Regions from separate parts of the Priestia sp. TGN 0903 genome, predicted to be linked through region 1. Evidence: predicted binding sites of a transcription regulator. Region 1 holds the regulator's gene; the other holds the start of a gene.

Region 1 (15,450 bases):
TAACTTACTAATTGCTTCGTTTACAACGATTATTTCGATACCGTCTATATCCCACTGTGCGGGCACTTCGGTCGATTCGCGTATAATTAGTTCCTTTACACAATCCTTATTTTTGATAGCCTCTTCGACTAAATGAAAGCCTTCTACCATAAAAAGGCCCTGCTTATCACGGTCTTTTTTATTATGCAGTTTTTTCCACGCTTTTACCTGCGGATTTTTAACTGAATCAATTTGTTTCACAAACATAACTCCTTTATCTATACAAAAATAAATAGTTCGATTACATTTTGTTCAATAATCATTAGATAAGTTTCACTTTATTGTACATAGAAATCGCAAAGAAAACAAAAACTATTGGTAACTTTACGATAGCTGAGGTGAAAATGATGGATCTTAATTTACGAAATGCTGTTATTGCAAACGTTTCAGGAAACTCAAAAGAAGAGCTTGAGGCTACAATTTCTGACGCTATTCAAAGCGGTGAAGAAAAAATGCTCCCTGGACTTGGTGTTTTATTTGAAGTGCTTTGGGAAAAGTCTCCGGAATCAGAAAAAGAAGAAATTCTGACAACGCTTGAAAACGGTTTAAAATAAATAACCTTTTCCTATGTACAACAAAAAGCTCATTCTCCTAGGAGAATGAGCTTTTTTCAATTATACGTAATGGCGTTAACCGTATCTCGGTCTAAGCGCTTAATGACTTCCGCAATTAATTTAACTGCGTTTTCATAATCATCACGATGAAGCATTGCTGCATGAGAATGGATATAACGAGTTGCAATTGTAATCGAAAGTGCTGGCACCCCGTTAGCTGAAATATGGATAGAACCCGAGTCCGTACCGCCTCCAGCAATTGCATCAAATTGATACGGAATATTTAATTCATCTGCCACATCTACCACTGTATCTCGAAGTCCTTTATGAGAGACCATGGAAGCATCATATAAAATGATTTGCGGACCCTGCCCCATTTTAGAAGAGGCTTCTTTATCAGAAACACCAGGTGTATCTCCAGCGATACCGACATCAACAGCAAATGCAATATCCGGTTCAATAAAGTTAGCAGATGTTTTTGCACCTCGAAGTCCAACTTCTTCTTGCACCGTTCCTACACCATACACAACATTTTCATGTTTTTCATTTTTTAAAGCTTTTAATACATCGATAGCGATTGCACAACCAATACGGTTATCCCAGGCTTTCGCTAGGAGCATCTTTTCATTGTTCATAACCGTAAATTCGAAATAAGGTACAACCTGATCACCAGGTTTTACTCCCCACTCCGCTACTTCTTCTCTGCTAGAAGCACCAATATCGATGAACATATCTTTAATGTCAACTGGCTTTTTGCGAACTTCTGGAGGCAAGATATGAGGTGGCTTTGAGCCAATAATCCCCGTTACCTCTCCTTTAGATGTCACGATGGTTACGCGTTGAGCAAGCATAACTTGAGACCACCATCCGCCTACCGTTTGAAAACGAATAAAGCCGCGTTCATCAATTTGAGTCACCATAAAACCAACTTCATCCAAGTGACCGGCTACCATAATTTTAGGCCCTTGTTCGTTGCCTACTTTTTTTGCAATCAAACTGCCTAGCCCATCCGTCGTTACTTCATCTGCATAAGGTGCAATATATTTCTTCATAACCTCACGCGGTTCACGCTCATTTCCAGGAATTCCTTTTGCATCTGTTAGTGCTTTAAGCATCGTCAATGTTTCGTCTAACTTTGTCATATGGATTACCCCTTTCATATGTATACCTCTATTATAGCTAAAAAGAGGTTGAAGTAAAATTTCCCATCCCTTTATTTCTAGTATCCTTGTTCTTGCCGTTTAAAATTCACTTCATTTTTTGACATGTACGCCTCTTCAATATGTTCAGCAGAAAAACCAAACATATCGCCAAGCGTCATGTAAGATGCAAACATGTTCACATAGTTTTCTTTTGACAGGTCCTGCTCGAAAGCAGAAACTTGTGCAAATACCTGTAAAAATTGTGCTGTTTTTGAATCAGCTGCTTTTACTTTTGGCAGCTCAGTTAAATCATCGTATCCTTTTTCAATACCTAAAGAAAGAATGAAATGTACGCCGTCCACAAATTCTTCTAAAATAACAGCATCTTCAGCCGGAGGTTTAACGCTCCAAAATTTGAAGCAGCGCGTTTCGTTTGCCAGCTCTCCCATTTCAACAAGCAGAGCTAAAAGTTTTCTTGGAACCAAGTCTTCCTTATGAAGCTGATGCTTGTCCTCTATATGCTGATCCAGCTGGCGCTGCATGGTAAATAGCTGTTGTAAATTCAATGTAATCACTCCTGTAATTATGTATATCTTCTTCTTTTTAAACCAATAAAGAAATTATATCAAAAATCGTGAAACTTTTTAGAGACTGAAACGTAAAGTAAGAAAACTGTGCCTTGTAAAGGAGGGAGCGTTATGTTTGTTATTGTTATCGTTCGCGTGTTCATTTTCGCGCTTGTTGCTTACACACTATTAAAGCTGGTTCAGCATTTTCGCAGTCCAAAGCGGAAGCTTGTAGCAGCTCAGGAACATCAGCAATTTTTTGTCGTTGACGAAAAAACGAATATCCGCAAAAATTTTCTACTAACGTATAAAGGTATTTTATTTGAAGGAGAAAAATACAGCAATCCCAATGAACCAGAGTCTTTGTCGATTACAATGGTGTTAACAGATCCATCTCGATTGCATGAACTGCAAAAACAAGATTTCAAGCTGCTGGAAAATCACGTACACAACATGTATCCAAATGCTCCTATTCGCTGGAAAAGCCCCGTTCGAGAATTTTTACACTGAGCACAAAATCATTTGTGCTCAGCTGATAACAAAAAAGAAAAGTAAATCAAGAGCGGCAAGAATAGGAAAACCTACTGTAAACGATGTGTGCTTCGTTTTATGACGATAGCAATACATACCAATCAGTCCTCCAATGGCTCCTCCGATAGCAGCTACCGTCCACAGTGTGCTTTCGGCAATTCTCCACTTATGTCTTTTCGCTTTTTGTTTATCTCTATACATCATTCCTATCCCTATTATATTAATAACAATAAAATAGGTAAGCAGCAGTTCATTCATGATATGTCCTCCGATAGCAAAAAAGCCTCATCATCTAAAGATGACGAGACTTTATATTCATTACTTATCTAAGCCTTTTTTAGCAGCAGTTGCTAATTCAGCAAATGCTTTTTCATCAGCTACAGCTAAGTCAGCAAGCATTTTGCGGTTAACTTCAATACCTGCTAATTTTAAACCGTGCATTAAACGGCTGTAAGAAAGACCGTTCATACGAGCAGCTGCATTAATACGTGTGATCCATAATTTACGGAAGTCACGTTTTTTCTGACGACGGTCACGATAAGCATACATGTGAGATTTCATAACTTGCTGATTAGCAACTTTATATAATCTATGCTTCGAACCGAAGAAACCTTTAGCTAATTTTAAAACTTTTTTACGACGTTTGCGTGTTACTGTACCGCCTTTTACGCGTGGCATAATTGTTTACCTCCTGTATTGTTTCTATCTCAACCCAAATTACTTAATGTTATCTAATAAGTGACGGATACGTTTGAAGTCACCTTTGCTTACTAAAGAACCTTTACGTAATTTACGCTTTTGTTTTGTAGATTTGTTAGCGAATAAATGGCTTGTGTAAGCACGAGCACGTTTTAATTTACCGCTTCCAGTCTTTTTGAAACGCTTTGCAGCGCCACGATGTGTTTTCATTTTTGGCATGGGGTGTTCCTCCTCGTTCTATTACTTTTCGTTTTTAGGTGCCAAGACTAAGAACATGCTGCGGCCTTCCATTTTAGGAGCCGATTCAACTGAACTTACATCTTCGCAAGCTTGTGAAAAACGTTCAAGTACTTTTTGGCCAATCCCTTTATGAGTAATGGCACGACCTTTAAAGCGAATAGACGCTTTCACTTTGTCACCTTTTTCAAGGAACTTGCGTGCGTTACGAAGTTTAGTGTTAAAATCATGTTCATCAATTGTTGGACTTAAACGAACTTCTTTTAAGTTTACAACTTTTTGGTTTTTACGAGCTTCTCTTTCTTTACGTTGTTGCTCATAGCGGAATTTACCGTAGTCCATAATACGACATACCGGCGGTTTCGCATTTGCAGCAACCATTACTAAGTCAAGATTTACTCGTGAAGCAATTTCTAATGCTTCATTTTTTGATTTAATTCCTAATTGTTCACCATTTTGATCAATTAGACGAACTTCGCGAGCTCGAATGCCCTCGTTTACCATCATGTCCTTGCTAATAAGTAGCCACCTCCAAGGTTTAATGAGCGAATACGCTTGCTTAGACCGATTATTAACTCACACAAAAAAGTGTGAGTACATACTGCACCCACACTTCTATCGTTTTAATTAAGATACGATGTACCTGCTAACTGCTTTATGCGTCACTCAGGTGAGAAGCGGGTGCTTCTTCTTCTGTATAAACAAGTATTCAATTACTTAAGCTATTATAGTATCAACAAAGACAAAAGTCAATGATTTCGTTCTTTTTTCACAACAAAAATTATTGTATCAAAGGAAAACCATTTATGCAACAGTTTTTTATAAATGTTAGATAAAAAAGCAGAGAATTTCAATTCTCTGCTTTTTTCATTAACGAGATGCTTCTGCTTTTACATTTTGTAAAAAGGCTTGGAAATCCACTGTTTCTGAATTCTGCTCACCATATTTACGTACGTTTACTGCTTTATCTTCTACTTCTTTATCCCCTACAACAAGCATGTAAGGAATTTTTTGCATTTGAGCCTCACGAATTTTATAGCCAATTTTCTCATCGCGAGAATCAAGTTCCACACGAATACCCGCAAGCTGAAGCTGTTCTTGCACTTCTTTTGCATACTCAAGGTGAACCGTAGGTGATACTGGAATCACTTGAACTTGTACAGGTGCTAACCACGTTGGGAAAGCTCCTTTGTATTCTTCGATTAAGAAAGCGACAAAACGTTCCATTGTTGACACCACGCCGCGGTGAATAACAACAGGTCGATGCTGTTTTCCGTCTTCCCCTACATACGTTAAATCAAAGCGTTCAGGAAGTAAGAAATCCAATTGAACCGTAGATAGCGTCTCTTCTTTACCAAGAGCTGTTTTAACTTGAACATCTAGTTTTGGACCGTAGAATGCCGCTTCGCCTTCAGCTTCATAATAATCAAGGTCAAGCTCATCCATTGCATCTTTTAACATGCTTTGTGCTTTTTCCCACATTGCATCATCATCGAAGTATTTTTCTGTATCTTCAGGATCACGATAAGATAGACGGAATGAATAATTTTCAAATCCAAAATCTTTATAAACCGCTTCAACTAAGCGAACCACACGAATAAATTCTTCTTTGATTTGATCCGGACGTACAAAGATATGTGCATCATTTAACGTCATGCCTCGAACGCGCTGAAGTCCTGATAATGCTCCTGACATTTCGTAGCGGTGCATTGTTCCAAGTTCAGCAATACGGATTGGAAGCTCACGATAGCTGTGAATACCTTGTTTGTACACCATCATGTGATGAGGACAGTTCATTGGACGAAGAACCAGGTCTTCGTTATCCATTTCCATTGCAGGGAACATGTCATCTTGATAGTGCTCCCAGTGACCAGACGTTTTGTAAAGTTCTACACTTCCAAGCACCGGCGTGTAAACGTGCTGATAACCAAGGCTTACTTCTTTATCTACGATATAACGCTCGATAATACGGCGGATCGTCGCACCTTTTGGAAGCCATAAAGGAAGACCTTGTCCTACTTTTTGAGAATTTGTAAATAAGTTTAACTCTTTACCAAGTTTACGGTGGTCACGTTCTTTTGCTTCTTCAAGAAGACGAAGATGCTCGTCTAAATCTGCTTTTGTAAAGAATGCTGTACCGTAAATACGCTGCAGCATTTGATTGTCGCTGTCTCCGCGCCAATAAGCACCTGCTACGCTTAATAGTTTAAACTCTTTAATTTTGCCTGTTGACGGCACGTGCACACCTCGGCAAAGATCAAAGAATTCGCCTTGTTGGTAAATCGTCACCTTTTCACCTGCTGGAATCGCATCAATCAATTCAAGCTTTAGTTCATCGCCAACTTCTTTAAAAAGTTGAATGGCTTCTTCACGAGAAACTTCTTTTCGTTCAATTTCAATATTTGAATTAACGATTTTTTTCATTTCTTTTTCAATTCTACCTAAATCTTCAGGAGTAATTGATTCTTCCATATCGATGTCATAGTAAAACCCATTTTCGATAACCGGGCCTACACCTAGCTGTACTTTTACATCTTTGTATAAACGTTTGATTGCTTGAGCCATTAAATGCGCTGTACTATGGCGCATAATTTCAAGCGCTTCAGGAGCATCTTGCGTAATGATTTCAAGACTGCCATCTTGTTCGATTGGCGTACGTAAATCCAGCAGCTCGCCGTTTACTTTACCTGCTAATGCTTTTTTCTTTAATCCCGGGCTAATAGAAGCCGCAATATCTTCTGTTGATGATCCTTTTGGATACTCTTTAACAGCTCCATCAGGAAATGTCATTTTGATTACTTCTGACACAACTTTCCACTCCTTTAACATAACTAATAAACTTTTTGTAAAAACAAAAAACTCGTCCCTTATAAAAAGGGACGAGTTGTGTATACACGCGGTACCACCCTTGTTTCCTCTTCGTATCTTGGATAACCCAAATAACCCGAAGCGGCTCGAGGTTTTATAACGGAAATTCCGTCAGTAATTACTAGAGACGCTGCTCGTTTACTACTGAAGTTTAGAGGTGGTAAGAATATATTCCGTGTTAGGAGATTTTCAGCCTAGATCTCCCTCTCTATAAACCGTAAATATACACTCATGTCCTCATCATAACTTGTGACATATAGCTGTTTTTCAATATGCATTTATTATATTCATTTTCAAAATAGAAATCAACCTTTCACGTTATATTTTGCTTTTGATCAAACGGAAATTCATTTTTTTCGTATAACATCACTTTTTCTTGAAAAATATTTTGAATGGTATAAACAAAATCATGATCATGCTGGTCGCTATACAGATGAATAGCAGCTGGAGATAAACTCAGCAAAGGCGCGATGATAGTTGAGTCTATGTATACTGATTCTTGTTCAGATAGAAAGGCCTCTGCTAGGGCTGCACATTCACGCTCCGGAACATATCTACTGCTTTGGTCGTACAATACAAACTTGTTTTTATTCAAATGCATTACATACACATCGCCTGTAGATGACTGTCTTTCATTAGCTGCTTGACGCAGCTGATGAATAAGAATTTGATAGTCTTGTTCAAGCTTATATTCATCAATCGCCAGCTCAGCATAATAGCGCAGCCGCTCTTGATATTCTTTTAAACGGAATTGGAGAAAAGACTCAAAGGTGAATGTTACATTATGAATGAAGAAGTCTTGAAGAGCCTGGCGGATAAGTAATTCTCTTGGAAGGGAAAATGTTTTTTGCGGAATTTCGCCTCTCTCTCCTTCCATAATCCCCCTCATAATTTGAAGCAGCAAATCTTGTTCTTCCTCTTCTGAATAGAAAAATTGTTCTTTTAATATGTTTACCATCATCTTTTTTTCTTTCTTTTTTAAAATCACGTGCGTTAATACCGGTATCACCATGTCTTGTAAAATGGCCTCTCGATTGTATGTCTCATCAATAACTAAAAGCTGATTATTCACCAACTTCAAGCACTGTGAACCATATGATAAAGCGCTTCGCTTCGCGCATAAAGACTCATATACAATGACTGCGTCTTCTACATATTTAAAGAATATTTTCATTCCTCATAGCCCCCCTTTGGACACGCTTTATTAATGTATATGGGGCAACATGCAAAAAAATGAGCAAGTCGTTACAAGAAATGTAAAACGACCTGCTCATCTATTTCGTTTATTCTCTCCATTCATTTCAACGGGAATGGCTAGAGACTTAATTCGTTCCATGACACGAGCGGCTTTGAGCTCTTCCTGCTCGCCTCGTTGGGTATAAGTCAAATGATGTTGAAGCTCTTTAAAATTTAAATTCGAGCTGAAAAATGTCGGCAAATTTTCGAGCATGCGGAATTGTAAAATGGTTCCGAGCACATCGTCTCGCATCCAGCTCGTTACAGATTCTGCTCCGAGATCATCAAGCATAAGAACCGGTACTTTTTTGACATACTCTATTTTCTCATTGAAGCTTTGATCTTGAAACGAACCTTTTAACTCACGCAAAAACTCCGGGACATACAGAATCGTAGATTTCACTTTCTTTTCGGCTAACGCATTGGCAATTGCTCCAAGAAAATACGTCTTCCCCACACCAAACGAACCGTGTAAATATAAAGCTTTCATTTTCTTATTTGGCTCATATTCTCGCACAAAATCTCTTACTAATTTAATGGCTTCAAATCTTCCCTGCTCAATTTCAATATCAGACATCGTTGCCTGTAAAATTTCTTTGGGCACGTACATACACTGAATAAAAGATTCTTGTTCTTTTCGCTCATCTTCTTGTACTTTTCTAGGACAGCGTTCATACTGTAAATCAATATTACGGCCTTTTACAACCAGCTGAGGGTGATACCCCTTCACCATATTGACACAGCTTTGCAGAGAAGGGCATTTGTCACAGCATTTGCTCTGGTCGATGAATTCATGCATCTTCATCAAGCCTCGGTCGACCATTTGCTCATCTAACTCATGGCGATGCTCTTGCAGAAACGTTTTAACTTCGGGATTAGACAGAATACTGTTTCTTAATGCTTCTAAACGTGCTTTAAAATCCTTTTTGTTCACTAACTGATTTAGTGAATCATTGATAGGCTTCATCTTTTTCACCTCATCTCTATCATACCTGCTTTTTATTCTTTATGCTTTTGTTTTAGCTCTTGATCTAACTGCTTGAGCTCTTCTTGTAGCTTTCGTTTTTCTTCTTCAAATTCATCCGCTTCTTTTGAAGGCTGCTTTTTCTCTTCTTTTTCTTCATCGCTCAACCACTCTGGCACCATTTCTTTACGCACAATTTTTCGTCCGGCCGTTTTTTTATTTTGCTTTGCCTCGGTCCAGTTCTGATATTCTTTCTGTTCATTTTTAGCTAAATTCATGGCATCTTGAACAGTTTGTACCTTTTTGCGCGCCCAGTGTCCAGCAATTTTCTCTACATAGCTCTTAGATAATTTCATATCGGATCTTAGCATAACATAGTAAATCAGAACATTTACTACCCCTGGTGAAAGCTTTTGATTAAACATCACTTCTTCAATCATTTGCAAATCTGCTTTTGATGGCTCTGCCCCCCCTGAAAACTCGATCAATAGCTGTCGAGGAGAGGTGACTTCTAGCTGTTGAATGAGCTGCTCTTCCTTAGTCTGAGGCTGCTTTTCCTGCATGGTACGAAGCATAGGAGGCTGAATTTGTTCGCTTAGATTGGGAAGTGCTTCTCCATTTTCAAATTGGTAAAAGGACTGTGCTGCTTTTCTAAGCAATTCAATATCAACTTGATCATTCTCATTTAGCGAATCGAGCACTACATTTTTCATTTGAAGAGGATCAATGCCGTATAAAAAAGCTAACTTTTCAATCGCTTGTTTTACTTTAGATGTAATTGACCTTTTCGAAATCATTGAATCTGTTAGGCCTGCTAAAAATAAATCAAAATCAAAGGAATCCGGGCTCATCTCAATAGAAGCACGGTTTGAAGAATCTATAAAGTCCGTTTGAGCATCAGGAGAAAATACATCCTTGCTTTCAGACTGAAAACTTGGAGCCAGCTCCGTTGCTTTAACTGATTTAAATACATCGTTAAATGAATGCGTCACATCTTTGAACGATTGATCATCCACGAGTGAATCCGAAAAATAATTTTTTATTTTTTGAAAGATGGATTTTCCTAGTCGGTTATATAAATATACATTTAACACGCCATCGTTAAAGAACTGATGGGGCGTAAGAGGAGGAATGAGCTCATAAATGAACACACGAACATCATCTTCTTCCTTAATATATGTTTTTAACAAACCAATACCTTCTAATTTTAACCGCTCATGGTAAATAGCTTTCAAATTAATTTGCATCATTGACATTAGGTGATGATGCGTAGACTCTTTTCCCCATAAACGATCTTGTTCCAGCTCGCTCCATAGCGTCATATACAAACCAAAACACGTCGTACCCACCAACGGCTGATAGAGCATTGTTAAAATCTTTCGGTCGTATTCCTGCAGTATGCCGCTCGAACGAACAACATAACGATCGACCGGTATCATTTCTTTCCAATGTTGTTCTTTCATGTCGTTCCCTACCTACTTTTAAAGTAATAGAAATGACAAAAAAAGAGCCTAAAGAATACTTCAATAGCTCTTTTACAGTCGTTCCTTCTTAATTAAATCTTTTAATTCATCAATAAATACATTGATGTCTTTAAATTGTCGGTATACCGAAGCAAATCGAACATAAGAGACTTCATCGATAGCAGCTAATCGCTCCATCACCATTTCTCCTACCACATCTGACTGCACCTCTGATGTACCCTGACTGCGCAGCTCTGTTTCAATATCGTGTACGGTATCTTCCAGTTGTTTTAAGCTTACTTGGCGTTTTTCACACGCCTTAATTAACCCTCGAAGGATTTTGTCTTTGCTGAACTCTTCTCTCGCTCCATCTTTTTTTACAACAATTAACGGAAGTTCTTCTACTTTCTCAAAAGTTGTAAAACGATAGTGACACTCTTCGCATTCACGTCTTCTACGAATAGAGCGGCCTTCTTCTACAGGGCGCGAGTCCAGCACTCTCGTTCCATTGTAATGACAGGATGGGCACTTCATATTCTCAGCTCCAATAATAAACCTTGTTTTTCTTTTTATTTTCTCTCATATAAGTTAATTTTCATCTATGTTAGCCGGCTATTCGCCATTTATTATGATTGTCATCATCATTTCCTTTATCAAACACGATGCTATATTAAAGGATTTACTTTATTCCATCTTATAGAAAACAAGGCTTGAATACAAGTAAAGGAAAAGGAATTTCCCCATTTTATTTCCTGAAATTCAAAAATGATAAGGAACTTACGAAGAAAGAGGAATAAGTTTTTGATCAAAGCTCTTATAAAGCGTACGTACAAGTTCTTTGCTAAAACCAAAATCAACTGGCACCACTTTTGACTCTGTTGTAGCAGAAAAATCGATAGCGGTTTCAAGAGGACGTACGCTAATAATGGTAATCACAACAAAAGCTTTTCTTCCTTTTACAACGTTTAAGCTAATTTCTCCTCGCTCTTCATACGCAGCAAGTATCTCTATCCCTTGCATATGCTTCAACATTTCATGAACTTGCTTAAATGCATTCCCAGCCGTTGTTTTGTAATAATGCGTTTTTAGAGTCGGATCTGAATGACGATCGCTTGTTTCTACATGATTAGAAAATAAAGATTTAACTACTTGTACTACCCCCATGTTGTTATCCCCTTTGTTTTTGCATATTAAAAATTTATATACTAAAAAGAGGTGTGTAATACACCTCTTAACTTACGTAATCAATCGACACTATTAAAGTGCATTCGCTTTAGTTTGTTTTACCTGAACAGGACCCATTCCACGTGGTAATTCAATTGTTTCACGTGTCTGTGCACTTAGAGCATCTGCAATATAATCTGCTGCGATTGTAGGATCTAAATGACCACAAGTATAAACATCGATACTTGCATAACCATGCTCTGGGAAGCTGTGAATCGTTAAATGTGATTCTGAAATAATAACAACGCCACTTACACCTTGAGGTGCAAATTTATGGAACGCTACTTCGCGAACTTCCGCACCAGATTTTAAAGCTGCATCAACAAACGTTTTTTCAATATAATCAATATCATTTAACTTATCGAAATCGCATCCCCATAATTCTGAGATGACATGACGACCCATTGTTTCCATAATGATATTTCCCCCTTTAACAATTTTTAATCGTTAAACATGAAGTTCTTTCGCCATATAGCATGTTAACTACCACGGGGGAAAGTTAGTCCAAAGAGGTCCTAACCCTTTAAGTAGCCACATCACCGAAAGGTACACAAGAAGTTCACGAAACATAGTATACTTTGTTTACATTTATTTTGCAATACGTGTTTTGATTTTATTAAAGATTGTTCCCGCAGATAGACCTATACAAATTACCACTGTGTTCTCGTGAGACAGTGTGTAAAAGCTGCTAAACGACTATTCATTTTTTTAATAAAATTGAGGAAAAGAAACACTCCTTTGCATCATTATCTTATTGCTTTTCCCTATTCTTCTGAATAAAAACAAAAAAAACAGGGCGATAGCTCCCTGTTTTTTTAAAAAGCAATCTATAGCTTTCTTAGCTTACTCTTATCTTTGATCCATTACGCATTTCTGCAGCAATATATCTTACCAAATCGACTACGCGCTGAGAGTAGCCCCACTCGTTATCGTACCAAGCTAACACTTTAATTTTATGATCTTCCATTACGATAGTCGATAGTCCATCTACAATCGCTGAATGAGGATTTGTATTAAAGTCAATTGATACGAGTGGTTCCATTGTTAAATTTAAAATATTCTTTAATGGCCCTTCAGCAGCTTTAATGAACGCTAGATTAACATCTTCCATCGTCACAGGTTTCCTTACATCCACAACTAAATCGACAAGCGATACGTTCGGCGTAGGAACGCGCAGCGCCATTCCATGAAGCTTTCCTTTTAAATGAGGAAGAACTAATGAAAGCGCCTTGGCTGCTCCAGTTGTTGTAGGAATAATTGATTGAGCACACGCACGGGCTCTTCGCAAGTCTTTATGCGGGTTATCAATATTCTTTTGATCATTTGTATATGCGTGAACGGTCGTCATTAAACCGTTTTCAATTGTGAACGCTTCGTCTAACACCTTGACAACTGGAGCTAGACAATTTGTCGTACAAGAGGCATTAGAGATAATGTTATGCTGATTCACATCAAACTCTCGTTCGTTTACGCCCATCACAATAGTAATATCTTCTTGTTTACCCGGTGCCGTTAAGACAACTTTTTTCGCACCTGCTTCAATATGTAACTGCGCTTTTTCTCTTGAATTAAATTTCCCTGTTGCTTCAACGACTAAATCAATCCCAAGCTCTTTCCAAGGCAAATTCAGCGGATCGCGTGAATTTAATAGCTGGATTCTTTTACCGTTAACAATTAGCGCATCATCATCACATTTAACGTCTCCATTAAATGGTCCGTGTATAGAGTCATATTTGATTAAATGTGCTAATGTTTCTGCTGGATAAGATGCATTTATGGCAATAATATCTAAATTCTCCTCTATAATCGCTGTGCGAAAAACCATTCTTCCTATTCTCCCAAAACCATTAATGGCAATACGTGCTTTCATGGCTATACCCCTCTCTATATGTGTTATACTATTTAACTTTTTATATTGAATAGTATAACATAAATATTTAAAAAGTGAATAATATTAATTTTTTTTAATAAATTATTTTAATTGAGTTTTACTATATGTATATAGCGAGAACAGATATTTAACACATTCTTTTTTAGAAGCTCGTAAATATTCTCAATAAAAAAATCCGAACGAGCTTGATTCTACCTCAAGAATCAAGCTCGTTCGGATTTCCCTTCAGCTAACATACGTTTATCCAAGCCTCTTTAATCTAGCCATAGGGCTAATATACTTAAAAGCTGTTGTTTTGTTTCCTCTACAGGTCCGTTGTTATTGATCACCGCATCGGCTAAGGCTACTTTCTGAATCAAAGGCAGCTGTGCGTGGATACGTGCATAGGCATCTTTCGTCGAGAGATCATTACGAGATTTTAACCTTTCTAGCTGCACAGGCTCATCGACATATACAACCACTACTTTGTCGACTAAATGCGTCAAATCACTTTCAAACAGCAGCGGAATATCTAATACCACAGCATCGTATCCTTCCTCGATATACCTTTCCTTTTGAGAAAGCATTTCTTTTCTTACCGCAGGGTGTACAATTGCATTCAACTTTTTACGTTCTTCCTCTTGAGAAAACACAATTTCCCCTAAAGCCGCTCGATTGATCTCCGCATTTTCGTGAAGAATGGCACGGCCGAACGTCTCTACAATTTGGTTATATGCTTCTTTTCCTGGTTCGACGACTTCTTTTGCAATGTGGTCAGCATCGATTACTGGAATATTAATATCTCTCAGCATTCCGGTTACCGTACTTTTTCCACTAGCAATTCCGCCCGTTAATCCAATTACAATTGACATTGGCCTCTCCTTTATCGCTTTATTTAAAATCTAAAAATACCTAAAATAATAAGCAGAACTCCCGGTAAAAAGGAAAACATTTTCATCCATGATAAACGTGAAAAAACTTTGCCAAACTGTATGCCAGCACTTAAAAAAAGTGAACTCATAAGAGCTACAGCAATTGCTAAAGCATACGGCGAATAACCTAATAAAGCTGCTCCAAACCCTGCTCCAAATGCATCAAGAGATAATGCAATTCCAAGTATAAATGCTTCAATCCCAGTGATGGAACCTGAATTATCTAAATCTGCTGCCGTTGGTTTTTTCAATACGTTAATGACTAAGCCAATTGACTTAATTTCAATTTTCACTAATGTTTTTTCTTCTTTCACTCGAGATGAATCTGCCGGACAAAAAAACTGGTATAAAATCCACATTCCAAGTAGAACAAGAATACCTCCGCCTACTTTATTTAGTACATCCACTGAAAATAGATGCGTAAGTACCTTTCCTAAAAACATAGAAAACATTAAAGAAAATGCTGAGCAACATGAAATAATAAAAATGGATTTCAGCGGGATTTTCACCTTTCGAAGTCCGTATGTCAGGCCAACGCTAAAGCTGTCAAGACTTACGGCAAAAGCAAGAATAAGTAAAGAAAATGTTATCATGATGAGAGGACTCCTTTCCTTTCTGTCTATACGTAGTATATGAAAGGAGCCCATCCATTGTTATTTTTTAGCCGGCTGACAATTTGGGCAGATATGTGTTCCTCTACCGCCTACAACAAATTTTTCAATTGGGGTACCGCAAATTTTACAGGATTCGCCTTTTCTTCCGTACACGTAAAGCTGCTGCTGAAACATGCCTATTTGCCCCTGTGTGTTTACATACGTACGAATTGTGCTGCCCCCTTGTTTCACCGCTTCTTGAAGGGTCGCTACAATTTCTTCGTACAATTTTTCATACTCTTCGTCTGTTAATTGGCTTGCCACTCGTTCAGGGTGAATCCCTGCGCGAAATAGTGCTTCATCTACATAAATATTCCCTAGCCCAACCACGACATTTTGATCGAGTAAAACCGGCTTGATTTTTCGAGAGGTTTTGCCGATTCGCATTTTTAACTGACTTGGATTAAATGTTTCGTCAAACGGTTCAGGTCCAAGGCCAATAAGAGGAGGAAACAGATCTTCCTCTCCCTTT
Region 2 (15,450 bases), on a different contig from region 1:
AGATAAAGATGGCACCAAACAGTTTCATACACCATCACCCTTTACTATTTTCAATAAGCGACTTTTCAGCGGTCAATTTCATGGAGTTATAATGCTCATCATAGATAGCCTGAAGTGTTCCAGGACCTCGGCTGTTCGATAGCACAACATACTTTTTAAATACGTGAAGTTTCATTAAAGCTTGCAAAGTGGGACGCTTCATTAAATCGTCAATGTCATACCCATGAACAGTCATAATGACACGAACACCAGCATTAACGGCTTCAAGTACGGCCTTACAATCTTCTTCACTTCCAACTTCATCCACGATCAGTACATCGGGACTCATGGAGCGAATCATCATCATCATGCCTTCAGCTTTCGGACAGCTATCTAATAAATCCATTCTAGATCCGAATGTATGCTGAGGAACCCCTTTAACAGCCCCAGCAATTTCTGATCGTTCATCTACAATCCCTACTTTAAACGGAGGAATCTTAGAGCGCTCTATGCCAGTGCTTATTACTCTGGCTAAATCACGAATCATGGTTGTTTTTCCTGTTTGAGGAGGTCCTATAATGACCGTACTTTGCCAATAGCGATTGTATAAAAAAGGAATAAGCTGATTCGAAATGCCAATCTTTTGTTTAGCAATCCGGATATTAAAGGATGATACATCACGAATCACACGAACCTGTCCATTTTCCGTTACAACTTTTCCCGCTAGTCCAACCCGGTGTCCGCCTTCAATGGTGACATATCCTTTTTTTAATTCTTCTTCAATCATATAAATCGAAAACTGGCTTAGTTTATTTAAGATAAATAAAGCATCTTCTGCACTTGGAAGATACGATTCGAAATAAGGCTGATTGTTGATTGTAAATTCGACAGGTCTTCCTATGCGCACTCGAATTTCTTCTAGCACATGAGAATGGTTTGTGACATAAAATTCAACAGTCTTTTTTAAATTAGGCGGAAAAATTGCAAGTATTTCGTTTAACATATTCATCCCCTCATATTTGAACTCACTTCAATGTATTATGAGCTTGACCATTTTATGCCTACCTTTTATTTAAAAACACCGATTAAAATGAAGAGCACTCCTATTACAATCATGATTAATTTTCCAAAAGATAATTGATCTGCTACGGACACTAAACCAATGGTGAAAGAACTCACCATTACAATCGGACCAACAAGCGCTAGCATTCCATTAATCATTAACGCTTTTTTCACATCATTGTTTGTGACAATTAAAATAGCGGCAATAAACTCAATAAATGAAGAAATAAATCGAAGGCACGCCATCGTTAATACCGTACCGTTTAAATGATCCAACCACTGCTTCATAAGCCCCTCCTATATCTCTGCGTTGTTTAGTACAACCTATGCAAAATAAGGAAGGGTTAGCACAAAAAAACACACAAAAAAGGCAGAGAATCATTCTCTGCCTTTTTCGTGTGTTTGCAGCTTGCTTACACGACCGAATTACGCGCGTGATACGTAGCTGCTGTCTGTTGTGTTAATAATTAATACGTCGCCTTCATTTACGAAGAAAGGAACGTTTACTGTTAAACCAGTTTCAACAGTTGCTGGTTTTGTACCGCCAGAAGCTGTGTCACCTTTAATACCAGGTTCAGTTTCTGTTACTTTAAGCTCAACTGTGTTTGGAAGTTCAACACCTAATGTCTCACCTTGATACATCATAATTGCGACTTCCATATTTTCTTTTAAGAATTTTAGCTCATATTCAATTGCACTCGCCGGAAGCTCTAATTGCTCATAAGACTGGTTGTCCATGAATACGTGCTGATCGCCGCTTGCATATAGATATTGCATTTTACGATTATCAATTTGAGCTTTTCCTACCTTTTCACCTGCACGGAACGTTTTTTCTTGCACAGCTCCTGTACGAAGGTTACGTAGTTTTGAGCGAACGAATGCAGCGCCTTTACCAGGCTTTACGTGTTGGAAATCCATTACACGCCAAATACCCCCGTCTACTTCTACTGTCAAACCTGTACGAAAATCATTTACTGAAATCATGAAGAAATCCTCCTACATTTTATAAAATAATGAACTCTTTTGATGAGTGCGATAATGCCTCATTACCTTCTGCTGTGACGACCGTATCATCTTCAATACGAACGCCCCCTAAGTCTGGTATGTAAATACCTGGTTCAACGGTTACAATCATACCTGGCTGCAGTACATCTGTAGATTTCACAGAAAGCGATGGGCCTTCGTGTACTTCTAACCCTACGCCGTGACCGGTCGAATGTCCAAAATACTGGCCGTATCCGTGTTCTGTAATATAATCACGCGTTAGCGCATCTGCTTCTTTACCCGTCATACCTGCTTTGATACCGTTCATTCCGTTAAGCTCTGCTTGCAGTACGACATTATAAATTTCTTTTAGCTTATCACTTACTTCACCGACGGCAAATGTTCGTGTGATATCTGAACAGTAACCATTATAGTATGCGCCAAAATCAAGCGTTACAAGTTCGCCTTTTTCAATTACTTTGTCAGAAGCAACACCATGCGGTAAAGCCCCGCGATGCCCTGAAGCAACAATTGTATCAAAAGATGAAGATGTTGCGCCTTGTTTTCTCATAAAGAACTCCAGTTCATTCGATACTTGAAGCTCTGTTAAACCAGGACGAACAAAGGTTAAAATATGTTCATATGCTGCATCTGCTATTTTTGCAGCTTCCTTTAATATCTTAATCTCTGAGTCACTCTTTATCAAGCGTAAGTTTTCGATTGCGTGCGAGATTGGAACAAGTTCCGCGCCGATATGCTTATCAAATAATTGATGCTGTCCATATGTAACATAATTCTGTTCAAAACCAAGCTTTTTAATTCCAAATTGTTTCACTACATTCGCTACTTCTTCTACAATAGGACCCTTGTGCTGAACGATATCAAAACCTTCTGTTTGACTAGTTGCTTGTTCAACATAACGAAAATCTGTTACAAATGCCGCTTTGTCTTCAGAAATGATAACGACACCAGCAGATCCTGTAAAATTGGTCATATAGCGTCTGTTATATTCACTTGTAACGACAACACCGTCTACATTCAACTTTGAAAACTGTTCGCGTAGTTTTTCGATTTTCATTTTATTTCCCCCTTAATTGTAAAAGTGCCTGCAGAGCAAGCTCGTATCCGTATAAACCTAACCCGACAATTTGACCATGCGTAACAGGTGCCGTCACCGAATGGTGGCGAAACTCTTCACGCTTATGTACGTTCGAAATATGCACTTCAATAACAGGAACAGATATACTGGCAATCGCATCTCGAATGGCATAACTGTAGTGAGTAAAAGCACCAGGATTGATCATAATCCCATCAAACTTCTCATCCGCTTCGTGAATCCAGTCGATAATTACACCTTCGTGATTAGACTGTACGCACTCAACTTCTACCCCATGGTCTCTGCCTGCTCGCTGAAGCTTCTCTTCAAGATTTTGAAGATTATCTGTCCCATATACCGCTGGTTCGCGTACGCCTAAACGGTTTAAATTAGGACCGTTTATTACTAAAATCTTATTCATCTTATTTCAACACTCTCCCCTACTACGAACCCTTTATGCAGCTCACTTGTGTGAATTTACACTTTATTTTTCTTTTTAAATCATTATATAGAATATATTAGCATACGTTGGAACATTCACACTACTTATTCGCCGTTTGAAAATCTGTAGATTCATCTTTTGTTTGAAGCTCTGCCGCTTCAAAAGAAATGGAATATCCGATGAATACACCATATAAAATATAAATACAGAGGGATGAAATAATTGTGTTAGCTGGAAGCTCTCCAATTGTTTTCAAGTTAGGAAAGAGCGGATTCAAAACAACGAATACGATTGCCCACCATAATAATCCGTAAGCAAAACCTATCCAAATTGTTTTAAACTTCTTTAATAGGACGTAGTATAACAACCCGACAACAATAGATAATACCCCTATGAGAAAAATACTGACGATAACACCTATTCCTTTATCCTTCCAATCACCTAATGCCCATGGATCTAAAAGCATATTTGGATTGATAACACTAAAGCTAAACAGATAATTTAAATAGCCAATAAAGCTCCAGAAAACCCCTCCAAAAAAGGAAATAAAGATGGCTTTAAATAAAAAAGATATTTCCTGTTTATGCGTAGGTTGGTTATCCTGTTTTTTTTCATGCTGTTCTTTAGGTTCTGACATATTAATCACCTCTTGATGTAGTATGAACTTTTTTCTCATTTCCTACCGACTCATTTCTAAGTTTTTACGTTTATTACTCTTCCTATACGCAAGAAGGGCGCCTGATATCGCAGAGACATTTTAAAACTACTTCGCACAGAGTTTCATAAACAAATTTTATAAATGAAAGGAAAAAAATTCATATGAAGGGTGTGGAGATGAAAAATATTGGCTAAACTAGATAACATGCATCCGCCTAGAGGTTTATTTGATTTTGCTGTAGAATATAAAATACTAAGAAGTCTAGTCTAGTTAAGTTAGGTTGGTGCCTGAAATGTCTAAATTACAAAAACCTGCGTATGGTGGTCAAGCCGTTATAGAAGGTGTCATGTTCGGTGGCAAACGTATGATGGTGACGGCTATTCGCCGCAAAGATCAATCTATTGATTATTTTCATTCAAAAAGAAAATCAAATTCCGTACTCACTGCTTTAAAAAAAATTCCTTTTTTACGAGGAATTGCTGCTATTGTTGAAGCCAGTGCAAACGGTACGCAGCACTTGAACTTTTCCTCTGAACGCTATGACGTGAATCCAGAAGATGATGCTCAAGTAGCAGCAGAACAACAAAAAGAGAAAAAAGAATCAAAACTATCTTTAATATTTGGCGTTGCAACTATTGGTGTAATATCCTTTCTTTTCGGGAAAGTACTATTTACATTGATTCCTGTGTTTTTAGCACAATTGACACGTCCTGTTTTCACTTCAAGTGTAGCTCAAGTTTTTATTGAAGGAGTATTTAAACTATTATTGCTCCTTGGCTATATTTATGTGATTTCACAAACGCCACTTATTAAACGGGTGTTTCAATATCATGGAGCAGAACACAAGGTCATTAATGCATATGAAAACAATGCTGAACTTACGGTAGAAGCCGTTCAAGCACAATCTCGACTTCATTATCGCTGCGGAAGTAGCTTTATCCTCTTTACCGTAGTTGTAGGAATGTTTGTCTACCTACTAGTTCCAACGGATCCTCTTTGGTTACGAATTGTGGATCGCCTTGCATTAATTCCAGTTGTCCTTGGTTTATCATTTGAAGTGTTACAGTTAACCAATAAAGTTCGTCATGTCCCTCTTCTTCGCTTTTTAGGTTATCCCGGTTTATGGCTTCAGCTTTTAACAACCAAAGAACCAAAAGATGATCAAGTTGAAGTTGCGATTGCTTCATTTAAAGAACTTTTACGCGTTGAAAATGAACTTTCTTCTACCACTGACGAACAAGTTGTCTAATCCACACCGTTTTGCTTTCTTTTTTTACTATTTTAGGAGGTGAACAAAATGAGACGTCCATTCGTGAAACCACTTGTATATGGTCTAATCGGGTTAGGAGTCATTGGCTTTGCATTTACGTTGATTACAGATCCAGCTGTTTTATTACGTCAAGCAGGTTATATTTTTCTGTTTATCATTTTGTTTTACTTAGTTTATCGGTTTATTCTCCGCCCTTCTCAGACAAAAGGTCAAGATAGAGGCTATGTGCGCGCAGTAAAGCAATCGAAACTGCGTCAAAAAGAAAAAGAGCGAGGAAGCAACAAAGTTGATATGCATACGTACCGAAGCTCAAATAAGCGCCCGGTATCCAAATCAACGAAACCGCTAAAGAAAAAGAAAAACAACTCACACTTGACCGTCATCGAAGGTAAAAAAGGAAAAAAGAAAAATAGAGCATTCTTTTAAAAAAACAAGGAGAAAAGCCTCCTTGTTTTTTTAATAGCACCATTTTTTCAAAAATGCCCTTGTACGCTTTTTGCCAAACGCAATCAGCTCTTCCTTCCGTTCTTCTGTGAGGGTAAATTCTGTCGCAAAAACTTGATTAACAGGTAAAAAGATAATATTTTTTTCGTGACGTTTTGAAATATGTCTTGCATCGTGCGCATCTTTCATCGTCTCAAAAAGCGCACTGAATAAACCAACGGCATTTTTAATTTTATTCCGTTCTCTCTCTTCGTCCTTCGGACTCAGCTTCACACCAATTACCGGTCGTTTCTTCAAACTTTTATCATCATCAAATAAAAAAATTGGAAAGTTGCTTAACACTCCCCCGTCGACTATTAAACTGCTTGGAGTAGATTTTAATTTAACCGGCTCAAAAAAATATGGAATGCTGCAGCTCATCCGAACGGCTCTTGCTACAGAAAAACGATTCGGATCAATGTGATATTTAGGCAAATCATCTGGAAGAACAAGCATCGTACTGTTGGTCAAATCTGACGCAATAATACGCAGCGACTGATCAGGCAAATCAGCAAATGTACGAATTCCTCTGCTCCGCAACTTCTCAGCAATCCACTTTTCAAGCCTTTCTCCTTTATATAATCCCATTTTCCAATATAAAAACAGCCATTTTGTCAAGCTCGATGGTAAAAAGGACATTCTTTGATCTAGGAAAGAAGATAACTCAATTTCATTCATCATTTCAACGATTTCTTCACTTGTATAACCAGCTGCTACAAATGCACAAATAATGGAACCCGCACTCGTTCCCGCTAACCGCCGAAAAATAAAGCCTTTTTCTTCTAAAGCTTGTAACGCACCAATCAGTGCAAGCCCTTTAATACCGCCACCTGAAAATACTCCGTCGACGTACACAGCCTCTCCTCCAAACTACCTACTCTACATTTGTAGTCGACTCAGCAACAAGTTATGATAAAAAGAAAAAAAGCAGTGACGCTATTGGCCGCTGCTTTTCCCTTATAATTTTTGCTCTTCTTCATTTCGTTTCTGTACATTGCGAAGATCTTGAATACGGTTATGATTTTCTTCAAAGTATTGAACCAAGTCCCCAATTCGATCAATGGAATTCCAGCTTAAATGATGTTCAATTCCTTCTACGTCATCATAAATATTCTTCTCATCCACGCCAATGATTCGCAATAGCTGCTCTAAGAGCTCGTGGCGATAAACAAGACGTTTTCCAATCTTCTGTCCCTTAGCTGTTAAAACAAGGCCTCGATATTTTTCATAAATTAAGTACTCATCTTTGTCTAGTTTTTGAACCATCTTTGTTACAGATGAGGGGTGAACCGCCAATGCATCAGCAATATCAGACACTCGAGCGTATCCTTTATCTTCAATTAGCATATATATTTGTTCAATATAATCTTCCATACTCGGTGTAGGCATGAAATCTCCCCCAATTAATATTATGTATTGCTAATAATAAGTCATAAATGTCTGTTTCTTATAGTGATATCGTGTTCATGTTTGATAATCTATGTGAAAAAAACGTGTAAATAAAGCGATGTCATAAGATAAAACTGGATAAAAGACATTCAATTAAAATCATACTACAATGCTTATTCAAATACAAGAACCGTTCTCTCCCGCTTCTTATTTATGCCCCATTTTCATACATAATAAAAGCCGACTCACTTGAGTCAGCTTTTACTAGTCAATCATGATTAAAAATTAAAGGCCGCATTTCAGCTGTGCACCACAGTTTGTACATGTGTTGCATCCGCCCATTTCCTCTACCGTTCCTTGACGGCAAACCGGACACGTATTACCTACTTCAGAACCGATTGTTACATCAGTTGAACGAATTTCATTAATTGTATCAACTAACACAACGTGTGGTTTTGTTTCTTCTTTTGGCGCTTCAATTTCTTCATCAAATGTATTTTCTTCTGCTTTTAGCGTTAAGACTTGTGCATCACGGCTTCCGTCTACGTACACCGTACCGCCTTTTGCTCCGCCTTTATACAGACGCTCGTACACTTTTTGAACTTGCTCTACCGTGTAACCACGAGGAGCGTTTACTGTTTTACTAATTGAGCTATCAATCCAGCGCTGAATCACACATTGCACGTCCGCGTGAGCTTGTGGTGCAAGTTCCATAGCTGAAATGAACCATTCAGGAAGATTGTTTGGATCTGCTTCTGGATGCTGATCTAAATACTCTTGAACGATATCAGCTTTCACTTCAATAAACTTACCTAAACGACCGCTTCGGAAGTATGAGAATGAGAAATAAGGTTCAAGACCCGTTGATACTCCAACCATCGTTCCAGTACTGCCTGTTGGCGCTACTGTTAATAAATGAGAGTTTCGGATACCGTGCTCTTTAATGTTTTCACGAATATCTTCAGGCATTTTTTTCATGAAGCCTGTATTTGTGAATGCTTCACGTAAAGAAGCCGTTTCAGCATCTGTTTCGCCCACTAAGAACGGGAAGCTTCCTTTTTCTTTTCCAAGCTCTACAGACGCGCGGTAAGCCGTCGTGGCAATTGTTTCAAACACTTTATCTACTAACTCATTGCCTTTGTCAGAGCCGTATTCTGTTTCACAATAAATAAGAAGATCGTGAAGACCCATTACACCAAGACCAACGCGGCGTTCGCCAAGCGCTTGCTTTTGGTTTTCTTCTAAGAAATAAGGAGTTGCATCAATAACGTTATCTTGCATTCTAACGCCCGTTTCAACCGTTTGACGTAGCTTTTCAAAGTTAACTGTTTTTGTTTCTTTATCTGCCATTTGCGCTAAGTTAACAGCAGCTAAGTTACAAACAGAGAATGGTGCAAGTGGTTGTTCACCACATGGATTCGTTGCAACAACGTGCTGACCATATGCTTGAGCATTTGTCATGTCATTGGCATTGTCGAAGAAGAAAATGCCTGGTTCAGCTGAGTACGTTGCACAAATATTAATTAAGTTCCATAGCTCTTTTGCACGGATAGTACGGTACGTACGAACTTTGTTTCCTTGTTTTGCCCACTCGCGCACGTCGCCTACTTCGTGCCAGTTTTCATTGTAGTTAGCCATTTCTTCTTTTGAATAGCTTTCTACGTCTGGGAAGCGAAGTTCGTATTCACCGTCGTTTTCAACAGCATCCATAAAATCTTTTGTTAAGCATACAGAAATGTTTGCTCCTGTTAAAAACTCTGAGTTATGAACGCTGTACGTTCCGCCAGTTTGCAGCTTTTCTTCTGCATCTTTAATGATTTTTTCATTAAATCCACCAAGACCAGGAATTTGTTTATAGTTAATGATTCCTTGGTACATTGCTTCTTCAGACTCTGTTAGCGGCGTGAACTTCAATTTATCTTGCGCGTGCTTTTTAATCATTTCGTCATTTGTGTTTTCAATTAAGAAACGTAAAATGCGAGGGTTTTGCATTTTAGAAATAATAAACTCTACAATGTCAGGATGCCAGTCGGCAAGCATGATCATTTGAGCCCCACGACGTGACCCACCTTGCTCAACAAGATGCGTCAGTTTAGCAATATCATCTAACCATGAAACCGAACCAGATGATTTGCCGTTTACACCGCGAGCCAGCGTGTTGCGCGGGCGAAGAGTTGAACCATTCGTTCCAACACCGCCTCCGCGGCTCATGATTTCCATTACTTGTTTGCGGTGTTCTGAAATACCTTCACGTGAATCTTTTACATAAGGCATTACGTAACAGTTAAAGTACGTTACGTCCGTGTCAGCACCTGCACCGTAAAGAACGCGGCCAGCTGGTACAAAGTTTAGCTGAACAAGCTCTTGATAGAACTTTTCAAACCACTCTTTGCGCTTTTCTTCTGTTTTTTCCACAGAAGCTAAGCCTGTTGCATTACGTTTTGCAATTTGCTCATAGAAGACCTCTAGAGGTTTTTCAATAACATCTAAAGAACGAGTAATTAACCCATTTTCTGCTTCTTCAGGTGATAAAGCTCCTCTAAACTCATCTTCTACCTTGACAACAGCGGTTTTTTGCTCAAAATTAATGCTTTCCACATAGCCAAGTCCTCGTGCTGGAAATTTTGGGTCTTCTTTTACAGTTAGAACAACAAAATCTCCTTCTGATAACGTTAATTTTTCCGTATCTTTAAACGCATAGCGGTCTAACATTACCAATCTTGAAACACCTTTATGAGTTAACTTCATATCCGGTGTAATCGGATGTACTTGCGGAAAGCGTTCAATATCTGAATTGAGCTTTTCAACATTCATATTCACTTTTTGATTTAACAAAACAGTCATTCTCACAACTCCTTACCTATCGAACATCTATAAATTTATTAACTCTATTTCCTTTTAAAGGAAATAGAGTTTTTCAATCAACTATCAATAACTTACCACACGGCTTGGACGAATTCAATATATAGTATTTGACACTTCTCCAAACATCTACATATAGAAGGGTGTCAAGTGAAATATTTTTTTTTTCGTAAAAAAAGTGTTTGACTTTTCTTCCCTATATATTCTATTAGCCAAGCATTGTTTCTAAAAATTCCAATAAAAAGTGCAACTTATAAGAAGTTGCACTTTTATCTATTTACCATCCGCATTCGTTTAGCGCTTAAAGTTCCATTCATCCGATCCGTACTTTGTGCGCGCTAGTTCTTCTACATATGCTTCCTCTTCTTCAGACAGTGTATACGGTTCTAAATCGATATCAAGAGCAGAAGCAAATCCTTTATAAAACGCTTCTTTTGCTTCTTCGATAGAAATTTTGCGGCCCGCAATTGCATTGATCGCTACGGCTTTAGAACGAAATGCGCGCTGCATTCTTTCTTTCACGCGGTCATTTGGATAATTAAACACGCTGAATAATTTATCTTCATCAATCTCTAACAGAATAGAGCCGTGCTGTAGAATAACTCCTTTTTGTCTAGTTTGGGCACTTCCAGCAATTTTGCGGCCCTCTACAACAAGTTCATACCAAGAAGGAGCATCAAAGCACACGGACGAACGAGGGTTTTTTAAGCTATTTTTTTCTTCTTCTGAACGAGGAATAGCAAAATAAGCCTCGAGCCCTAACGAACGAAATCCTTCCAGTAAACCTTCAGAGATGACGCGATATGCCTCTGTAACTGTCTTAGGCATATTAGGATACTCTTCAGATACAATGACGCTGTAAGTAAGCTCTTCATCATGAAGCACGCCCCTGCCGCCCGTTGGACGTCTCACAAAGCCTAATCCTAATTCTTTTACTTTATCAAAGTTAATTTCTTTTTCAGCTTTTTGAAAATAACCGATCGACAGCGTTGGAGGGTTCCATCCGTAAAAACGAATCGTAGGTGGAATTTCCCCTTTACTATGCCATTCTAATAACGCTTCATCTAACGCCATATTGTAATAAGGCGAACGGTTGTTGGAATCAATAAATCTCCACTTTGCTTTCATCTACCTCATCCTCAGCTATATGTAATATAAAAAATAAATCCGTTTTTTAGTCTACCAAAAGATTGAGCTAAGGAAAAGCAAAGAGCAACATAAAACTGCGAATTCAAATGTGGTAGTTTTTTCATTTTCGGGAAGAAATCCGCTAGATTCAAGGCAAAATCGCTTTACTTCTAATTTCATTCACTTATATAATAAGAGTATGGATTTTGTCGAAGAAAGGAAGAATCAGCATGTCAGCAATTACAGCAGTACTCATTTTACTTGGAGTAATCATCATATACTCTGTCGTTATGTTCTTTATCCAACGTCGCATTATGAAAACGTTAACTGAAGAAGAATTCCGCAGCGGCTACCGCAAGGCACAGCTAGTTGATATTCGTGAACCGAATGAATTCGAAAACGGACATATTTTAGGCGCACGAAATATTCCGCTGTCACAGTTCCGTATGCGCATTAAAGAATTTCGTTCAGATCAGCCTGTCTACATCTATTGTCAAAGCGGAATGCGCACAGGACGCGCAGCACAAATGCTTCGTCGCCACGGTGTTAAAGAAATCTATGATTTAAAAGGCGGCTTCAAAATGTGGAACGGTAAAGTGAAAAAGAAAAAATAATGGTATGTATATAGAAAAACCTCGCCTTTGGGCGAGGTTTTTTGTTAGACGTTTTGAACAGCCTGTTCTTTCTGATAGCGAAGCACTGGCTTTCTAGCTGCCAGCGTTTCGTCAAGGCGCTTCACAACCGTTGTATGAGGAGCTTCCTGTACGACTTCAGGCGTTTCTTCTGCTTCTTTTGCAATTTGAATCATCGCATCGATAAACGCATCTAGCGTTTCTTTCGACTCTGTTTCCGTTGGTTCGATCATCATGCACTCTTCTACGATAAGAGGGAAGTAGATCGTCGGCGGATGATAGCCAAAATCAAGCAGTCGTTTCGCGATATCCAATGTGCGCACACCAAGCTTTTTCTGACGTTTTCCTGATAAAACAAATTCGTGCTTACAGTGACGGTCAAACGGCAGCTCATAGTGCTCTGCTAAACGACGCATCATATAGTTGGCATTTAACACAGCATTTTCTGTTACGGCTTTTAAGCCGTCTGGACCCATTGAACGAATATACGTATAAGCGCGAACGTTGATGCCGAAGTTTCCGTAAAACGGCTTTACGCGTCCAATTGACTGAGGACGGTTATAGTCAAAGTGATAGCCTTGTTCTGTTTTCACAAGCACTGGTTTAGGCAAATAAGGAATTAAATCTGCTTTTACCCCTACCGGACCAGAACCAGGACCGCCTCCTCCATGAGGGCCTGTAAACGTTTTATGAAGGTTTAAATGAACCACGTCAAACCCCATATCTCCAGGACGGGCTTTACTTAATACTGCGTTTAAATTTGCACCGTCATAATAAAGCTTTCCACCTGCTGCGTGAACAATTTCAGCCATTTCTAAAATATCTTCTTCAAATAACCCTAGCGTATTTGGGTTTGTTAACATTAAAGCGGCTGTATCTTCTCCCACTACGCGGCGTAAATCCTCTAAGTCCACTAAACCATGTTCATTTGATTTTACCGTTACCGTTTCAAATCCCGCAACTGTTGCCGAAGCAGGGTTCGTTCCGTGAGCTGAGTCTGGAACAATGACTTTTGTTCGCTGCGTCTCACCATTTGCTTCATGATAGGCACGAATCATCATAAGCCCGGTCCACTCGCCATGAGCACCCGCTGCTGGCTGAAGTGTTACTTCATCCATTCCCGTAATTTCTGTTAAATGCTCTTGTAAATCATATAAAAGTTCGAGAGCACCTTGAACCGTTTGCTCATCTTGAAGCGGATGAATATGCGCTAGCCCAGCAATCCGTGCTGCTTGTTCATTCACTTTTGGATTATATTTCATCGTGCATGAACCAAGCGGATAAAACCCTGAGTCCACTCCGTGATTTCGTTTTGAAAGCGCGGTGTAATGACGCATAATATCGAGTTCTGATACTTCAGGAAGCTCAGGAGCTTCGGTACGGACATACGCTTTTCCAAGCAGCTCTTCAGCATTTACTTGCGGAACATCTAACTCCGGCAATGAATAGCCGATTCGCCCTTCTTTACTGCTTTCAAAAATAAGTGATTGATTTTGATTAAGCATGAAGATCCCCCAATTCATTTACAAGTTGGTCAATTTCCTCTTTTGTACGGAGTTCTGTAAAAGCAAGCAGCATGTGATTTTCAAGCGCTTGGTTATCACGGCTAAGATCATAACCGCCAATTATTTTTGATGCTAATAAATGATTGTTTGCTTCTGTTACCGAAACAGGAAGCTTCACGACTAATTCGTTAAAAAACGGTCCTTCAAATGCTACATTTACCCCTTTTGCCTTTAACGCTTCATATGCATAATGCGTTTTTGATAAGTTTTGCAGCGCCATTTCTTTTACACCTTGCTTGCCTAAAGCTGTCATGGCAACTGATGCCGCTAAAGCATTTAACGCTTGATTTGAACAAATGTTAGACGTCGCTTTATCACGGCGTATATGCTGCTCACGAGCTTGAAGGGTTAAAACAAACCCTCGCTTACCGTTTTCATCCACCGTTTGCCCTACTAATCGTCCTGGAATTTTCCGCATAAGCTTAGACGTAGTTGCAAAGTATCCGCAGTGCGGGCCTCCAAATTGACTTGGAATACCAAATGGCTGTGCATCTCCAATGACAATATCAGCTCCAAATTCTCCAGGAGGCGTAAGTAAACCTAATGATAAAGGATTGCTTGAAACCACAAACATACATTTTTCTTGATGAGTAATTTCTTCAATTTCTTTTAACGGCTCGATTTGTCCGTAGAAATTTGGATACTGGACAATAACAGCTGCCACGTCACTTCCCATCTCTTTTTCTAATGCAATCATATCTGTTACGCCGTCTGCTGCAGGGATTTCTACCACTTCAATGTATTGACCCTTCGCATACGTTTTTAACACATCTTTTGACTCAGGGTGAACGGCCGCAGAGACAAGTACTTTTTTCTTTTTCGTTTGACCCGCACTGAGCATAGCGGCTTCTGCTAAAGCAGTTCCTCCGTCATACATAGAAGAATTGGCCACGTCCATCCCCGTTAACTCACAAATCATTGTTTGAAATTCAAAGATGGCCTGAAGTTCTCCTTGAGAAATTTCCGGTTGATACGGAGTATAGGCCGTATAAAATTCTGAACGAGAAATAACATGATCAACAATAACCGGCATGTAATGATCGTAAACTCCTGCTCCTAAAAAAGAAGCATAGTCTTTTAAATGAGCATTTTTAGCAGCCATATTATTTAATTCTTTTAACAACTGAGGCTCTGAAGCCGCTTTTTTAATATTGTATTCTCCTTGAAAACGAACGCGCTGCGGAATATCTGAAAATAAATCATCAACAGATGAAACACCAATTGCTGCTAACATTTGCTGCTGATCTTGTTCTGTCATTGGTAAATAGCGATGTAACATGTTAAATTCCTCCCCAAAGCTTACTTTGAACGTTTATAAAAAGGTGTTGAAACCACTTTTGCTTTTAAGCGTTTTTTCCGAACCTGCACTTCCACTTCTTGACCAAGCTCTGTATACTCTGCTGATAATAGCGCTAAACCGATGTTTTTCTTTAATGTCGGTGACTGTGTACCTGTTGTCACAAATCCAATTTGTTCTTCATCTGCAAATACTTCGTAACCGTGTCTTGGTATACCTTTATCAATCATTTCAATTCCTACCAGCTTACGAGGTGCCCCGCTTTCACGCTGTTCTTTTAACACTTCTTTTCCAATAAAGCTGTCTTTGTTCGTCTTTACTGCAAATCCAATTCGAGCTTCAATGGGCGTAATATCTTTTGAAAGCTCTTGGCCATATAAAGCCAAAGTAGCTTCAAAACGAAGCGTATCGCGAGCTCCTAGTCCGCAAGGCAACACACCGTCCTCACTTCCTGCTTCTAAAATAGCCGTCCACAAGTGAGAGGCGTCAGCTGAAGAACAATAAATTTCAAAACCATCTTCTCCGGTATATCCAGTACGTGAAACGAGAGCATTTACATTCGCTACTTCTACATCATCAGCAAATGTAAATGGCTTTAATGAA

What was found. The regulator NrdR, encoded in region 1, represses ribonucleotide reductase genes. The targets are predictions, from matches to a motif close to AACACNATATATNGTGTT.
Region 2: ACRPLY_RS22070 (vitamin B12-dependent ribonucleotide reductase) is a predicted target of NrdR. The motif match lies at 10,319-10,336, and genes of this name have one in related genera.

Annotation. Positions count from the first base shown of each region.
Region 1 is NZ_JBOZGL010000005.1:220,835-236,284, forward strand. It holds gene ACRPLY_RS18600 (TrmH family RNA methyltransferase) at 1-246, opposite strand, end outside; gene sspI (small acid-soluble spore protein SspI) at 387-593, shown strand; gene ACRPLY_RS18610 (M42 family metallopeptidase) at 650-1,735, opposite strand; gene ACRPLY_RS18615 (dUTP diphosphatase) at 1,813-2,301, opposite strand; gene ACRPLY_RS18620 (hypothetical protein) at 2,434-2,811, shown strand; gene ACRPLY_RS18625 (DUF1294 domain-containing protein) at 2,830-3,090, opposite strand; gene rplT (50S ribosomal protein L20) at 3,151-3,510, opposite strand; gene rpmI (50S ribosomal protein L35) at 3,550-3,750, opposite strand; gene infC (translation initiation factor IF-3) at 3,772-4,275, opposite strand; ribosomal protein L20 leader region at 4,345-4,467, opposite strand; gene thrS (threonine--tRNA ligase) at 4,639-6,597, opposite strand; T-box leader at 6,641-6,889, opposite strand; gene ytxC (sporulation protein YtxC) at 6,950-7,810, opposite strand; gene dnaI (primosomal protein DnaI) at 7,907-8,839, opposite strand; gene ACRPLY_RS18660 (replication initiation and membrane attachment family protein) at 8,872-10,299, opposite strand; gene nrdR (transcriptional regulator NrdR) at 10,372-10,833, opposite strand; gene ACRPLY_RS18670 (hypothetical protein) at 11,077-11,463, opposite strand; gene speD (adenosylmethionine decarboxylase) at 11,557-11,937, opposite strand; gene ACRPLY_RS18680 (glyceraldehyde-3-phosphate dehydrogenase) at 12,362-13,393, opposite strand; gene coaE (dephospho-CoA kinase) at 13,669-14,265, opposite strand; gene ytaF (sporulation membrane protein YtaF) at 14,289-14,918, opposite strand; gene mutM (DNA-formamidopyrimidine glycosylase) at 14,979-15,450, opposite strand, start outside.
Region 2 is NZ_JBOZGL010000007.1:138,858-154,307, forward strand. It holds gene spoIIIAB (stage III sporulation protein SpoIIIAB) at 1-28, opposite strand, end outside; gene spoIIIAA (stage III sporulation protein AA) at 35-982, opposite strand; gene ACRPLY_RS22025 (YqhV family protein) at 1,048-1,329, opposite strand; gene efp (elongation factor P) at 1,468-2,025, opposite strand; gene ACRPLY_RS22035 (M24 family metallopeptidase) at 2,045-3,103, opposite strand; gene aroQ (type II 3-dehydroquinate dehydratase) at 3,105-3,542, opposite strand; gene ACRPLY_RS22045 (YqhR family membrane protein) at 3,664-4,200, opposite strand; gene ACRPLY_RS22050 (DUF1385 domain-containing protein) at 4,514-5,470, shown strand; gene ACRPLY_RS22055 (SA1362 family protein) at 5,519-5,917, shown strand; gene ACRPLY_RS22060 (patatin-like phospholipase family protein) at 5,948-6,829, opposite strand; gene mntR (transcriptional regulator MntR) at 6,932-7,363, opposite strand; gene ACRPLY_RS22070 (vitamin B12-dependent ribonucleotide reductase) at 7,649-10,207, opposite strand; gene ACRPLY_RS22075 (lipoate--protein ligase family protein) at 10,520-11,353, opposite strand; gene ACRPLY_RS22080 (rhodanese-like domain-containing protein) at 11,584-11,967, shown strand; gene gcvPB (aminomethyl-transferring glycine dehydrogenase subunit GcvPB) at 12,012-13,490, opposite strand; gene gcvPA (aminomethyl-transferring glycine dehydrogenase subunit GcvPA) at 13,483-14,829, opposite strand; gene gcvT (glycine cleavage system aminomethyltransferase GcvT) at 14,850-15,450, opposite strand, start outside.